Regions from separate parts of the Pseudoalteromonas sp. 2CM36K genome, predicted to be linked through region 3. Evidence: predicted binding sites of a transcription regulator. Region 3 holds the regulator's gene; each other region holds the start of a gene.
The links. Region 3 encodes LexA, which represses DNA repair genes until DNA is damaged. Its sites were predicted from a motif close to TACTGTATNNNNATACAGTA; they were not measured.
Positions count from the first base shown of each region.

Region 1: MTN97_RS04035 (SulA-like leucine-rich domain-containing protein) is a predicted target of LexA. The motif match lies at 1,970-1,989, and genes of this name have one in related genera.
Region 2: MTN97_RS02145 (exonuclease domain-containing protein) is a predicted target of LexA. The motif match lies at 1,998-2,017, and genes of this name have one in related genera.
Region 4: uvrD (DNA helicase II) is a predicted target of LexA. The motif match lies at 1,464-1,483, and genes of this name have one in related genera.

Region 1 covers NZ_JALNTK010000004.1:184,271-187,482, forward strand. Annotated here, with positions in the region: gene MTN97_RS04025 (NCS2 family permease) at 1-1,111, opposite strand, end outside; gene MTN97_RS04030 (sel1 repeat family protein) at 1,230-1,691, shown strand; gene MTN97_RS04035 (SulA-like leucine-rich domain-containing protein) at 2,015-2,449, shown strand; gene MTN97_RS04040 (YchJ family protein) at 2,489-2,965, shown strand; gene MTN97_RS04045 (DUF6172 family protein) at 3,033-3,212, opposite strand, start outside.
Region 2 covers NZ_JALNTK010000003.1:14,227-17,438, reverse strand. Annotated here, with positions in the region: gene MTN97_RS17840 (OmpP1/FadL family transporter) at 1-207, opposite strand, end outside; gene MTN97_RS02150 (sugar porter family MFS transporter) at 410-1,834, opposite strand; gene MTN97_RS02145 (exonuclease domain-containing protein) at 2,030-3,212, shown strand, end outside.
Region 3 covers NZ_JALNTK010000017.1:29,870-33,081, reverse strand. Annotated here, with positions in the region: gene coxB (cytochrome c oxidase subunit II) at 1-847, opposite strand, end outside; gene lexA (transcriptional repressor LexA) at 1,341-1,958, opposite strand; gene MTN97_RS11660 (PaaI family thioesterase) at 2,157-2,600, shown strand; gene MTN97_RS11655 (hypothetical protein) at 2,630-3,010, opposite strand.
Region 4 covers NZ_JALNTK010000013.1:106,901-110,112, reverse strand. Annotated here, with positions in the region: gene uvrD (DNA helicase II) at 1-1,399, opposite strand, end outside; gene MTN97_RS09890 (hypothetical protein) at 1,715-1,939, shown strand; gene MTN97_RS09885 (YacL family protein) at 2,052-2,420, shown strand; gene MTN97_RS09880 (dUTP diphosphatase) at 2,473-3,093, shown strand; gene yrfG (GMP/IMP nucleotidase) at 3,086-3,212, opposite strand, start outside.

The DNA of each region.
Region 1 (3,212 bases), on a different contig from region 3:
CATCAGTCATGTCGTCCCAATTTACAAACTTTAAGTTTTGTAGCATCAATACAGATACATATAAAATAGCTCCCGCGGTTGCGTATGCAGGAACCATTTGAGCTAAAGGCGCAAAAAACATCATCAGTAAAAAGCAGCAACCCACAACCACAGCGGTCAAACCAGTTCGACCACCAACAGATACACCTGCAACAGACTCAATGTATGACGTGGTTGTTGAAGTACCGAGCATTGCACCTGCAATGGTAGCTGTGCTGTCGGCGCTTAATGCACGACCTAAACGCGGCATATTACCGTTTTTATCTGCTAAACCAGCTTTCTGAGTTACCGCAACTAACGTGCCTGAGGTATCAAACAAATCAACGAATAAAAACGCAAAAATAACACTCAACATCGACAGTTCAAACGCGGCACTAAAGTCCAGTTGCATAAAGGTCGGCATGATAGAAGGTGGCATTGCAATAACACCATGATACTCCACTAACCCCATAGACACAGCAATCGCGGTGACTAGTAAAATACTGATCAGTACGCCACTTTTAAAATCGCGATAAAGCAGTGCAGCAATAACAAAAAAGCTGAAAATAGCCAATAAAGGACCAGGCGAGGTAATATCACCCAACTGCACCAGTGTTGCAGGACTTGATACAATAATACCGGCGCTTTTAAGTGCGATGAGAGCTAAAAATGCGCCAATACCCGTTGCTATTGCTTGCTTGAGCACCAGAGGGATTGCATTAATAATCCACTCTCGCACCTTAAATAAGCTTAGAATTAAAAATATACACCCTGACATAAATACCGCACCCAACGCAGCTTGCCAGCTATAACCCATACCTAATACAACACCATAGGTAAAAAATGCATTTAATCCCATACCCGGTGCCAATGCCAGTGGGTAATTGGCCCACAAACCCATAATAAAACACCCTATTGCAGCTGCAATACAGGTGGCAACAAAGGCAGCACCTTGGTCCATACCCGCTTCAGCAAGCATAGCTGGGTTAACGAATACGATATAAACCATCGTAATAAATGTAGTCATACCGGCAATACATTCACGGCGAACCGAAGAATCATTTGCACGGATTTTGAATAAGGCTTCGAGCATAATAAACTTATGGTTGTAAAAAGTGGCGAGATTTTAGCATAAAAATAACTTTTTACAGGACATTTTACCTTGCTATATACTAAACTAGCTAAGTGATTAAAATAACAAACGAAGTAGCATGATCAAAACGACACCCAGTGGCCAAGACTTAGAGCAACAATTAGACAACATTCTTTCTTTTGTAACGCAACCAAGCGATGCAAATCTCCCTGCGAACTCTAAAAACACCGATCAAGACACATTAAATAAAGCCCTTTATTACCTTAAAAATGAACAAGGCGCCTTAGCCGCAAAATGGATGCGTTTGGCAGCAATGGCAGGAAATTATCGCGCGCAGTTTTATTTAGGGCTGTTTTTTATAAAAGGACAAGGTGTGCCGCAAAGTGTATTTCATGGTGCTGCGTGGCTTAGCTTAGCCGGTAGTCAAGGCTATGAACCTGCCATAGAAGCAATGAGCGATATACGAAAACATATTAGTACCAAACGACTTAAAGATGCTCAATGCTACGCAGCCAGCCTGTATGAACAAATTCACCAGTTACAATTCTCACATTTGATTCCTCCTAGTAGCGAAAAATAATTTCACTGCCCAGCAACTCATTTCATCTGTAAATTAATTAAGCATTTATAGCCAAAACAAGCACGCTTAATTAATTTAAACTACTGTATACCCCCTGTTCATCTGTATTTATTTGTTCCCAGCCTTAAAATTAATTCTGTGGGCATTAACTTTCAATAAAAATTAAACCATTGTTGTATATAGATTATTTATATATTTATAGTAACTGTCGCGTTTTAAGATGAATAACTGTACAAAAAAATAGCAAAAAAACACTTGCACCAAACAACTGTATAAACTACTGTATGAATGTACTGTATAAAAACCCAGTGAGTGAGAAGATTATGTTACAGCCAATTACCGTAAGAACAGTTAAAAGCTATCAACAAGATGACCAATCAGATTGTGTTAACGTTGTACAAATTGAAGATGAAATTTCAGCAACGTTTGAGTTATTAAAAGTATTACACCAATACAACAGCCTAAACGCATGGACACTGTTAATAGCACCAGATAACGTACCGAGCAAAGCGCTACTTGATTCATGCTCAATTGATACCAGTAAATTACTGGTTATTCGTCAAAAACATTTAGTTAATTTAGAGTATGTTTTAAGTTCTGCACTTCACAATGGAAATTTTGCCGCGGTGATCACCTGGACTGACATAATAAATAACCAACAACTGTCGCAGTTATCATTAAACTTGAGCCATACGCGCACTAAGTTGTATTGCTTTAGCAAAAAAAGCGCTCATTCTGAGATTTCACTTACGCAATAAGCTTGATAAACTAGCGTTTTAATACACAGTACATTTATCATGACTCCTAACGCCCTATTATGTTTTTGTGGCAGTCAGCAACCTTATGCTGATTGCTGCGAGCCTTTTCATTTAAAAACCAAACAGCCACACACACCAGAGCAACTTATGCGTGCACGCTACAGTGCTTATGCTGTTAAAAACGCGGTTTTTGTTCGTGAAAGTTATGCAAAAGAAAAACAAGCTGAAAACTCAATTTCAGAAATTAAAGATTTTGCAAATAGTTGCCGTTTTATAAACTTAACCATATTAGACTCTGGTTATAATGATGAAACAGGGTTTGTTACATTTAAAGCTCACTACTTTTATCAAGATTTATATTGCGAGTTGGCAGAAAATTCAAGGTTTATTAAAGAAGATGGACAATGGCGATACCTTGATGGTGAGATTACACCGGTTGCCGATATTAAAGTAAAACGTAATGATACGTGCCCTTGCGGCAGTAATAAAAAGTATAAAAAGTGTCATAGTGTATAAATAACAGCTACAAAAAATGGGCCACAAGGCCCATTTTCAAAAACTACACTAAACGCAAATTAGCGTTTTACTCGCCATCATCTTCATCGAAATCTTGACGCTGTGCAGGTCTTGCTAAAATCTCTAAGTAAAAAGAAGTTAAACCTTGCTTTTCAATTTCACTGATGTGATTGTTAATTTCAGCAACGTGAACCACTTGGGCTTCTTCAACCGTGTTACCAAACTTACAATCAAATGCCCAGTAGTC
Region 2 (3,212 bases), on a different contig from region 3:
GCCTACCGACATTTGCGTGCCATTAGCTGAAAAAGTAGCCGGGTTATTTGCACCCGACATTAACTCTTCTGATAACGCTACACCAGCACCTGCCATGCCTTTGTGAGTCATACCGTAGCCATGAGTAAAATAGCCATTCGTTGCAAATACATTAAATGTGCTTAACGCAGAGGTGAAAATAAGGCCCGAGAGTAACTGTTTTTTCATTTAAATTGAGACTAAGTAGAGAAAGTTGGCGAACAATAGCTAACTTTTTATATTCTAAAAAAGAACTTTAAAAGATTATATATACTAAAAAGCATATTGTTTGTGGATGAGGAACAAGCAAATAAAAGGGCTTACAAAGGAGAGATAAATACGTTGGAGTAAAATAGCATTTTTAAGCGCTATTTTACTCCAGCCAAGTAATTTACATTGACTCTAATTTCATACCGCGTGTCTCTTTAATGTATTTAACCACAAAGAACACACTAATAAACGCCGAGAGAGTGTAAAAGCCATAGGCGCCTGCTAAACCAATACTACCTAGCATAATCGGGAAGGTCATAGTAATAGCAAAGTTAGCTATCCACTGCGCACTGGCAGCAACTGCAAGCGCTGCACCACGGATGCGGTTATTAAACATTTCGCCAAGCAGTACCCACACAATTGGGCCCCAGCTTAAACCAAAAAATACCACAAACAGGTTAGCCATTATTAAAGCAAAGGTACCCATATTTTCGCTAAGTGCTAACTTGCCCGCTTCATCAAGGCCTGCACTGCCAAAGGTGTAGGTAAGTGCACTTAAACTAATAAACATACCTATACTACCTACCAATAATAGTGGCTTACGTCCCACTTTATCAACTAAAGCAATGGCAATAAAGGTCGATAAAATATTAGTGGTACCCGCAAGCACGTTTATAAACAGTGATTGTGATTCGTCAAAACCAGCGGCTTGCCAAAGCTCTGAACCGTAATAAAATACCACGTTAATACCAACAAATTGTTGAAACACTGACAAGGCCACACCCACCCAAACAATAGGGTGTACCTTTTTACTGCCATCGATAAATAAATCGCGAATACTTGGTTTTTTATCGCTTTGCAGAGACTGCTTTACGTCATTGATTTGCGCATCAGCATCATCGTCTGAAATTTTATTAAATACAGTTTTAGCGTGTTTAAGCTTGCCTTGTGCAACTAAGTAGCGCGGTGACTCAGGGATAAACAAGACCCCAATTAAAAATAAGCCTGCAGGAACCAGTTCAGCCCAAAACATCCAGCGCCATGCAGCTAAGTCTAACAGTAAAATACCCTCGGCACCGCCTGCGGCATTAGCAATTAGGTAGTTACTTAAAAAGGCAGCAAACAGACCCAGCACAATAGCAAGCTGCTGCAGTGTTGCTAAACGGCCGCGTAAGCTGGCAGGTGCTACTTCTGCAATATAAGCCGGCGCTAAAACAGATGCCGCACCTATACCTAATCCACCAAATAAGCGGTAAAAAATAAACTCAGCTGAGCTATCAGCAATGCCAGAGCCAAATGCACTGATAGCAAATATAAGTGCAGTGACAATCATAATAGCGCGACGGCCAAATTTGTCAGCTAATGGGCCAGCAGCTAAAGCACCCAGCGCACAACCAAGTAAAACAGAGGCAACATTAAACCCTGTTGCTACACTGCTTGAGTTAAATGTATTACCTAATGCCGATACGGTGCCATTTATAACGCCTGAATCAAAACCAAATAAAAAGCCACCAATGGCGGCAACAGCCGATATAAAAATAACGTATAAAAGTGAGCACTTTGTCTGTGCGCTTTGCTCACCTTTAGCTGCATGCTGTGTTGTCATGTTGTTCAATCCTAATTTTTATTATGTGTAATGAAGTTAAAGTACCACTAATAATTTGCGGGCAACCTTAGCACAGAGTAATCACGCTAAAAAAGATATTTCAATAGTAATACGTATGCATAAAAAATTTTTATTGGGTTGATAAAAATAATGAGATGCTAGATACTGTTTTTATATACAGTGCAGGCGGTTTTTATGAGAAAAGAGTTACCAGCAAAATATTATTTGGCACATTTTAAAGAGCTAATAGGCTTTGTGAGTGATAAATGTATGCATTTACTTGAGCAAAAGCACATTACATTTATTAATAAAATAAACACACTCGACGAGCAAAGCCAATGCATGCTAGCACGTATCTATTCTCGTAAACCTTATTTAGTGCAAGCTCAGTCATTAAACTATGAAGAGATTATTTCGCCTTATCAGGCACTTTTTAATTTAAAAACAGCTGGGTTAGTCTGTGAACCCTCACAAGCAGACGCTAAGCAACTGCTTAGTCATTTAACAAAGCCGGCCTTAATTGAGTTGTTAGCTCAACAAGAGCTGCCACCATTATTTAAAAAAAGTGCGGCTAAAAGTTGTTTAGTTGAAGTCGCTATTTCATTTTTTGAATCTAAGCCAGAGCGTCTTTCGCATTTGTATAATCAGTACGTGATCAATAATAGAGAAGAGTATTACGAGTATTTTGAATTTTTGTATCTTGGCAGGCTCAGTGCCGGTGATGTTAATCATCAAAACCGGTTTGTACTAAGAGATTTAGGGGTAACTCCTGTTAGGCAAGGGCATAATGAAAGTTTGTCTCGCTTTGACTCAATTGAGGAAGCGCAATCTAACTATGTGTTAAACCGTTTTCGGTTAGCTGTTAAAAACGCGAAAGATGACAATGAAAATGAGACGCTAGCAAAACAGTTAATAAATGAATTAGCAGTAGGAGTTATAGCTCGAGAGCTAAAGAATAAGTTATTGGTCATACTTTATAAGCAACTAAAAACAACTAACCCTGTATTAGCGTTTGATGTACTTAATGCCTGCGAAGACGATGCGCACGCACTAGAAATTCAAATAAGAGAGCAATACCGTTTAGGCAATAAAGAATGGGTAAAGGCGCAACTTGAGAAAATTATAGAAAATCCGCTCACCGATGAGTTATTGTACTTTGCGGATGACTTTTTAATGCGAAAATTTAACAAGCAAACACGCTCACGGCTTAGTGAAATGTTAGCCAGTACACGCTGTATTATAGAAGTTGATGAGCTTTACCGTGGCGATGTTGAGTTAGGTGTAAGTGAGCACTACACTCGTCAAGGCAAACACGTTTTTTATACTGAAAATACGTTGTGGCAAAGCTTATTTGCGCTGGTTTTTTGGCAAGAGCTCT
Region 3 (3,212 bases):
GCTCACCAAGCGCCATCAGCTCTTCTTTTGGTACAACTTGGTCTAATAACGCAGCGTCTGCCTCAGCTGCTTTTTGTTTGGCTTGTTTAGCCTCTGCTAACCACGTTTTAAAGTCTTCTTCTGTTTTAGCTTCTACTACAACAGGCATAAAACCATGATCTTTACCGCAAAGCTCTGCACACTGCCCACGGTAAGTACCGACCTCATTAATATTAGTCCATGTTTCGTTAATAAACCCAGGGTTTGCATCTTTTTTAACGGCAAAGTCAGGCACCCACCATGAGTGAATAACATCATCTGAAGTCATTAAAAAACGTACTTTTTGATTAATTGGTAGTACCAGCGGTTTATCGACCTCGAGTAAATAGTTCGGGTTTTTATCAGCAAGATTGGTTATTTCATTTTGAGGGGTAGCTAGCATGGAATAAAACTCAACGTCCTCCCCCATATACTCGTAATGCCACTTCCACTGTGAGCCTGTAATTTTAATGGTGAGATCAGCTTTGCTGGCATCCTCCATGGCAATTAAGGTTTTAGTCGCAGGAATGGCCATAACAATTAATATGACAAAAGGGATCGCAGTCCACAGTATTTCTACTTTGGTGCTTTCATGGAATTGGGCAGGGACAGCCCCTTTAGATTTGCGATGATGAATGAGTGCCCAAAACATAATGGCAAACACGATCACCCCAATCACACAACATATTAAAAAAATAGTCATGTGCAGTTGGTATACATTATTACTTATATCGGTTACGCCTTTACGCATATTATATTGGCTATTAGCAAGCACATTCTGCGAAAAAACAAACAATATAAGCCACAAGGAAGAACTCAGCTTACCCATGTGACGGCTCCTTTGATGCTATTGCTGACGCAAAGCGAAGAGGCATACGGCTTAAACGCCTATTCGTTATTTTTATTTTTTATAAGGGTGCTGGATTTAGTAAATGTGTGTTCTCAAAACGACTAAGCTGTGAGTTATTTTTATTCCAGCTCTTTAATAACTAGTTAAAAAATAAACAATAAGCAAGGTGAGTATGAAAAATAGACAAGGTGAATTTTTTAAAATGCGCAGTTAAAAAATAGCAACCAGTCAGGCAATTAATCTAAGAGTCAGGTTTAGTAGGGGGTGTATTGAAATTACAGGATAGAAATATAAAAAAATTGTTAACTTAAAAAAGCAGAGTAAATTTGTTTATTTATAAAGTATTTAGTGATTTTATTTATGATAGGGGGAGCACTTAACATCATATAGTCATACATTTGATAAGTTAGACATTGTGCTGCTAACAAACCCAGCGCCTAATCACCATTAAGCGCTAAATTATGCTTTAATACTACATCCAGTCAGCGTTACGAATAACACCTACCGCTAAGCCTTCAATATTGAACGACTCATTTTCTAAATCGACCTCAATAGCTGAAAACTCATCATTTTCAGCATGTAAGAGTACTTTTCTGCCCGCTTTTTCTAAACGCTTCACGGTTACATCGTCGTCAACACGGGCAACAATAACTTGTCCATTTTCGGCAACTTGGGTTTTATGCACAGCAAGTAAATCACCATCCATAATACCAATATCTTTCATACTCATACCGTTAACACGCAATAAAAAATCGGCCGCAGGTTTAAACATTAAAGGGTCAATTTTACAGTGGCTTTCTACATGCTGTTGCGCCAATATTGGCTCACCGGCAGCCACCCTGCCAATTAAAGGTAAGCCTAACTGCTCTGGCTCCTCTTCTTCAACAAGCTGAATTCCGCGACTCGCGCCTGGCTTCATTTTAATAACACCTTTTTTGGCCAATGCTTTTAAGTGTTCTTCTGCAGCATTTGCACTTTTAAAACCCAGTGTTTGTGCAATTTCGGCACGTGTAGGAGGCATACCAGTGTCTTTAATAAACACTTTAATGAGTTCGAGTATTTGCGCTTGGCGTTTCGTTAATGGTCGCATACAACTGGTTTTCCATACAGTACAATTAACTGTGAGTATATACAGTTATTTAAAAATCGCAAATATAAATTAATGCCTTATATTCTGTTATCATCAAACAATAACCTACTTTAAAAGCAGGGTAATAAATGTAATTATTAGCAACGCATTATCATATTAATAAATTTTAATTCTCGATTACTTATCCAAGGAGCTAGCATGAGTATTTGGCATCAACCGATTACATTAGAGTTTTGTAAGCAATTAGATCAAGGTATTACAGGCCAAGGGACACTCATGAAAACCATGGGAATAGAGATCAGTGAAATTGGTGATGACTACTTAGTGGCAACTATGCCGGCAATTCCAGAGCATCATAACCCTATGGGTATCGTTCATGGTGGTGCAAATGTGGTACTTGCTGAAACAGTAGCAAGTTATGCCGCTAATTTTGTGGTTGATTTCAATCGGTTTTATTGTGTTGGCCAAGAGATCAGTGCAAGTCATTTAAAGGCATCACGCAATGGCACATTAACGGCCACAGCGAGAGCTTATCATATCGGCAAACGCAGCTCGGTTTGGGATATTAAAATAACCAATAGCCGCAATGAGCTTTGCTGCGTATCACGTATGACCGCAGCCGTAGTAGAGCGAAAAGGCTAGTAAATCTGTTAACCAAGGTTGAGGTTAAATTACTTTTCGAGAGGGTAAATAGTAATTTCCACGCCTGCACCAATTGCAGATATACGTAACAAGGTATCTGCATGTAAAGCTTGGTTAAAGCATTTTGGCGAAGTGCCAGACTCAAAACCCATATCGAATGTTCTGCGTGAACAACTCAACCATTGCTTTAATGCATTGCGTGAACACGACTCGATTAACTCGCACAAGTGATTAATCGCTTTATCTGGCGTGGTTATTTCACCTGCAACCTCAATGCGAGCAAGTTGACGGTATTCGTCTTTATCATAATGTAAAATAGTTGCGACCTTTTTTAAATCAGCAACTAATACGCTAATATCTTGCTTTGACTCAAGCTCTAGATCTACATTTAAAAATTGAATTTCCGACATTATCTCGTTTTTACCCTCTATTAATCTCATTGCAAACTTTAACGCAGTTTTACCGTTATACCAAATCAACAACGCAGGAATCACTGCATTAACGCGTTTTTAGCGTTAGCCTCTGAATATTACCCACTATTTACTCCTAAAAAACGCCCTACACAAAATACGCAAATTAAAATTAAAGCATGCCGGCGGCGGTTTACTTTTT
Region 4 (3,212 bases), on a different contig from region 3:
CAATATGCTCAATAAGTTCGACAAACTTGGCAACCGCTCCAGAAGCGCGACCCGATAAATGCTGTTGCTCTACAATGGCTTTAGCAGCATACCAAAGCGGCAAAGATTCAGCGCGAGCGCAGTCACGTATATGGCTTAATGTTTTATCGCCAATGCCGCGGGCGGGCGTATTAATAACACGCTCAAATGCCGCATCATCTTGGCGGTTACCCACTAAGCGTAAGTATGAAAGAGCATCTTTAATTTCTTGGCGTTCGAAGAATCGCATACCGCCATAAATTCGGTATTTTAAACCTTCTTGTAGCATCGCTTCTTCAAGTACCCGTGATTGCGCATTACTACGATATAAAATAGCCGCATCTTGTAGTGCGTTACCAGCATTAAGCCAGCTACGTAATTTGCTACTCACAAAGCGCGCTTCATCTAGCTCATTAAAAGCAGCATAAATAGAGATAGGTTCACCGTCGTTACCGTCGGTCCATAAACTTTTACCCATTCGCTCGGAGTTATTTTGAATTAACGCGTTTGAGGCTTTAAGAATAGTGGCAGTCGAGCGATAGTTTTGCTCAAGGCGAATCGTCTCTGCGTCAAAATCAGTTAAAAAGCGTTTAATGTTTTCTATTTTTGCGCCGCGCCAACCATAAATACTTTGGTCATCATCGCCTACAATCATGATACTGCTGGTATCGCCCGCAAGTAGTTTTAACCACGTATATTGAATGGTGTTGGTATCTTGAAACTCGTCTACAAGCATGTGCGCAAAGCGCTGCTGATAATGACGCAGCAAGGTTGGGTTATTTTTAAGAACCTCATAGCTACGTAGTAATATTTCTGCAAAATCAACTAGGCCCGCTCTATCACAAGCTTCTTGATAGGCCGCGTAAACACGCAGCATCATTTGCTCGTTAATATCGTATGCCTGAATATCTTTAGGGCGCAGAGCTTCATCTTTTTTAGCGCTTATATACCAACCAAACTGTTTAGCAGGCCATTTTTTGTCATCAATATTCATTGATTTTAATAGGCGCTTGATCATTCTTAGCTGATCATCAGAATCTAAAATTTGAAAGGCTTCTGGTAGGTTTGCTTCACGGTGATGAGCGCGCAAAATACGATGTGATAAACCATGGAATGTACCAATCCACATACCACCGACTGGTGCTTTTAAGGTTTCTTCTACTCGCGTGCGCATTTCTTTAGCGGCTTTATTAGTAAAGGTAACCGCAAAAATACTATAAGCAGAAGCTTGCTCAACCTGCATTAACCACGCTATACGATGAACTAAAACACGTGTTTTACCCGAACCAGCACCTGCTAATACCAGCATGTTTTGTAGTGGGGCTGCAACGGCATCGCGTTGTTTGTCATTTAAGCCATCGAGTAATTCAGAAACGTCCATCGTTACGCCTTTTCAATCAATAATGGGGGCAGTATAACAGGTGTTTTTGTTAGGCTAAATAAAATACTGTTTTTATAAACAGCTATTTATAAAATACGTATTTAAGTTGTTGAATAGTTAACAGTATAAACTGAGCAAGTAATTAAAATACCTATTTAAAATTGCTAATTTGACCTATTTTTGGCAAAAAATACTAAACTGATAAATTCGTAATAATTTAACTACATGATTTGTAAGCTTTAATAAATTGGCATAAAGTGTGTAAGTATAAATAATAAGTACAAATACAAAATTAATTAAACTACAGAGGTGAGTATGTCTCAACAAGGTTCTGGCGGTAACGTAATCGCAGCATTATGTAATATTTTCTTCCCCGGTTTAGGGCAGTTGGTGCAGGGCCGTATTTTAGCGGCACTTGTTTTTGCAATTCTGGTTTTTGGCGGTTATGCGCTATGGTTTTTAGTTGTTCCAGCCGTAATCGGTGCCGTGTTCCATTTATGGGCAATTATTGATGCTGCACGCTATCGCTCAGGCGGTTAGCTATATTGATGATACTAAATAGCGCCTTATGGCGCTATTTTTGTATCTGGCTTTCATTATTCATAGCTGATTAGGTTATAATCTGTTGCATTGACAGTACTGGAATAAAGTTATGGAATACCAATTTATTCGCGACCCTATTAGTGGGTTAAGAATTAAAATAAGCAGCGAACATGCCCTAATTGGCCGCTGGTTAAACGAAGAAATTGGCAAAGAAAAAGTCGCGATGGTACAAGCACTTATTAGCTCGGTGAGTTCAAGCTTTGAACCGTTAACACTTAAAGGCCACGAAATTGACCTAATTCTTTCTAAAGATGAAGCATTATTCGAAGCGCATGCGTTGCATCAAGATAACGAAGATATATTAGCCTACCAAGATGATGAACTCATGCTGGAAGAGAATGATTTAAGCAGTGGTTGTGGTTTTGAAGACTTTGTTGACCTGATCAACTCATGGCATGAGTTTTCGGCTGGTCGTTAAGTTATATTATCTGTATTATTACCCTAATTATAAATCCAACAGTGGAACCAGTATGTCTGCGAATTTAAACAAACTAGTTGTTATGCTAGAAATGCAAAATGCCATGAATACCAAAGTACATGAGCAATGGTTTAGTCAAGGCTTTGAGTGGTATAGAGCTATTTGGGTTGAATGTGCAGAAATGCTGGATCATTACGGTTGGAAATGGTGGAAAAAACAAACGCCAGATACTGAACAAGTAATTTTAGAGCTGGTTGATATTTTTCATTTTGGTTTATCGCTACGTATCGACGGTAAGACCAGCTACGAGCAAATCGCTACGCAGCTACAAACTCAAATGAGCGCCCCACAACAAGGTGATGACTTCAAACAAACCCTTGAGCTATTAGCGGCCAGTGCGGTTGCCAATAAAACCTTTAATGCGGCTGCTTTTGCCGGTTGTATGGCACAAATCGGTATGGATATTGATGATTTATATCGTGGCTATGTGGGTAAAAATACGCTGAACTTCTTCCGTCAGGATCATGGTTACAAAGAGGGTAGCTACATTAAAGTGTGGCATGGCAAAGAAGATAACGAACACTTAGTTGAAGTAGTTAAAAGCCTTGATACTGAGCATGTAGATTTTGCAAAACAGGTATATCAAGGCCTAGTAGCGCGTTACCCTAAATAAGCTTACGGTAATCGGTGACGCTTAAGTAATCGGCTATTACATTATGCGGTTGCTGGCTATTAGGGTTAGCAACCGCAAGTAAATGCTCAATGCCGTATTCTCGTGCGGCATTTAATACC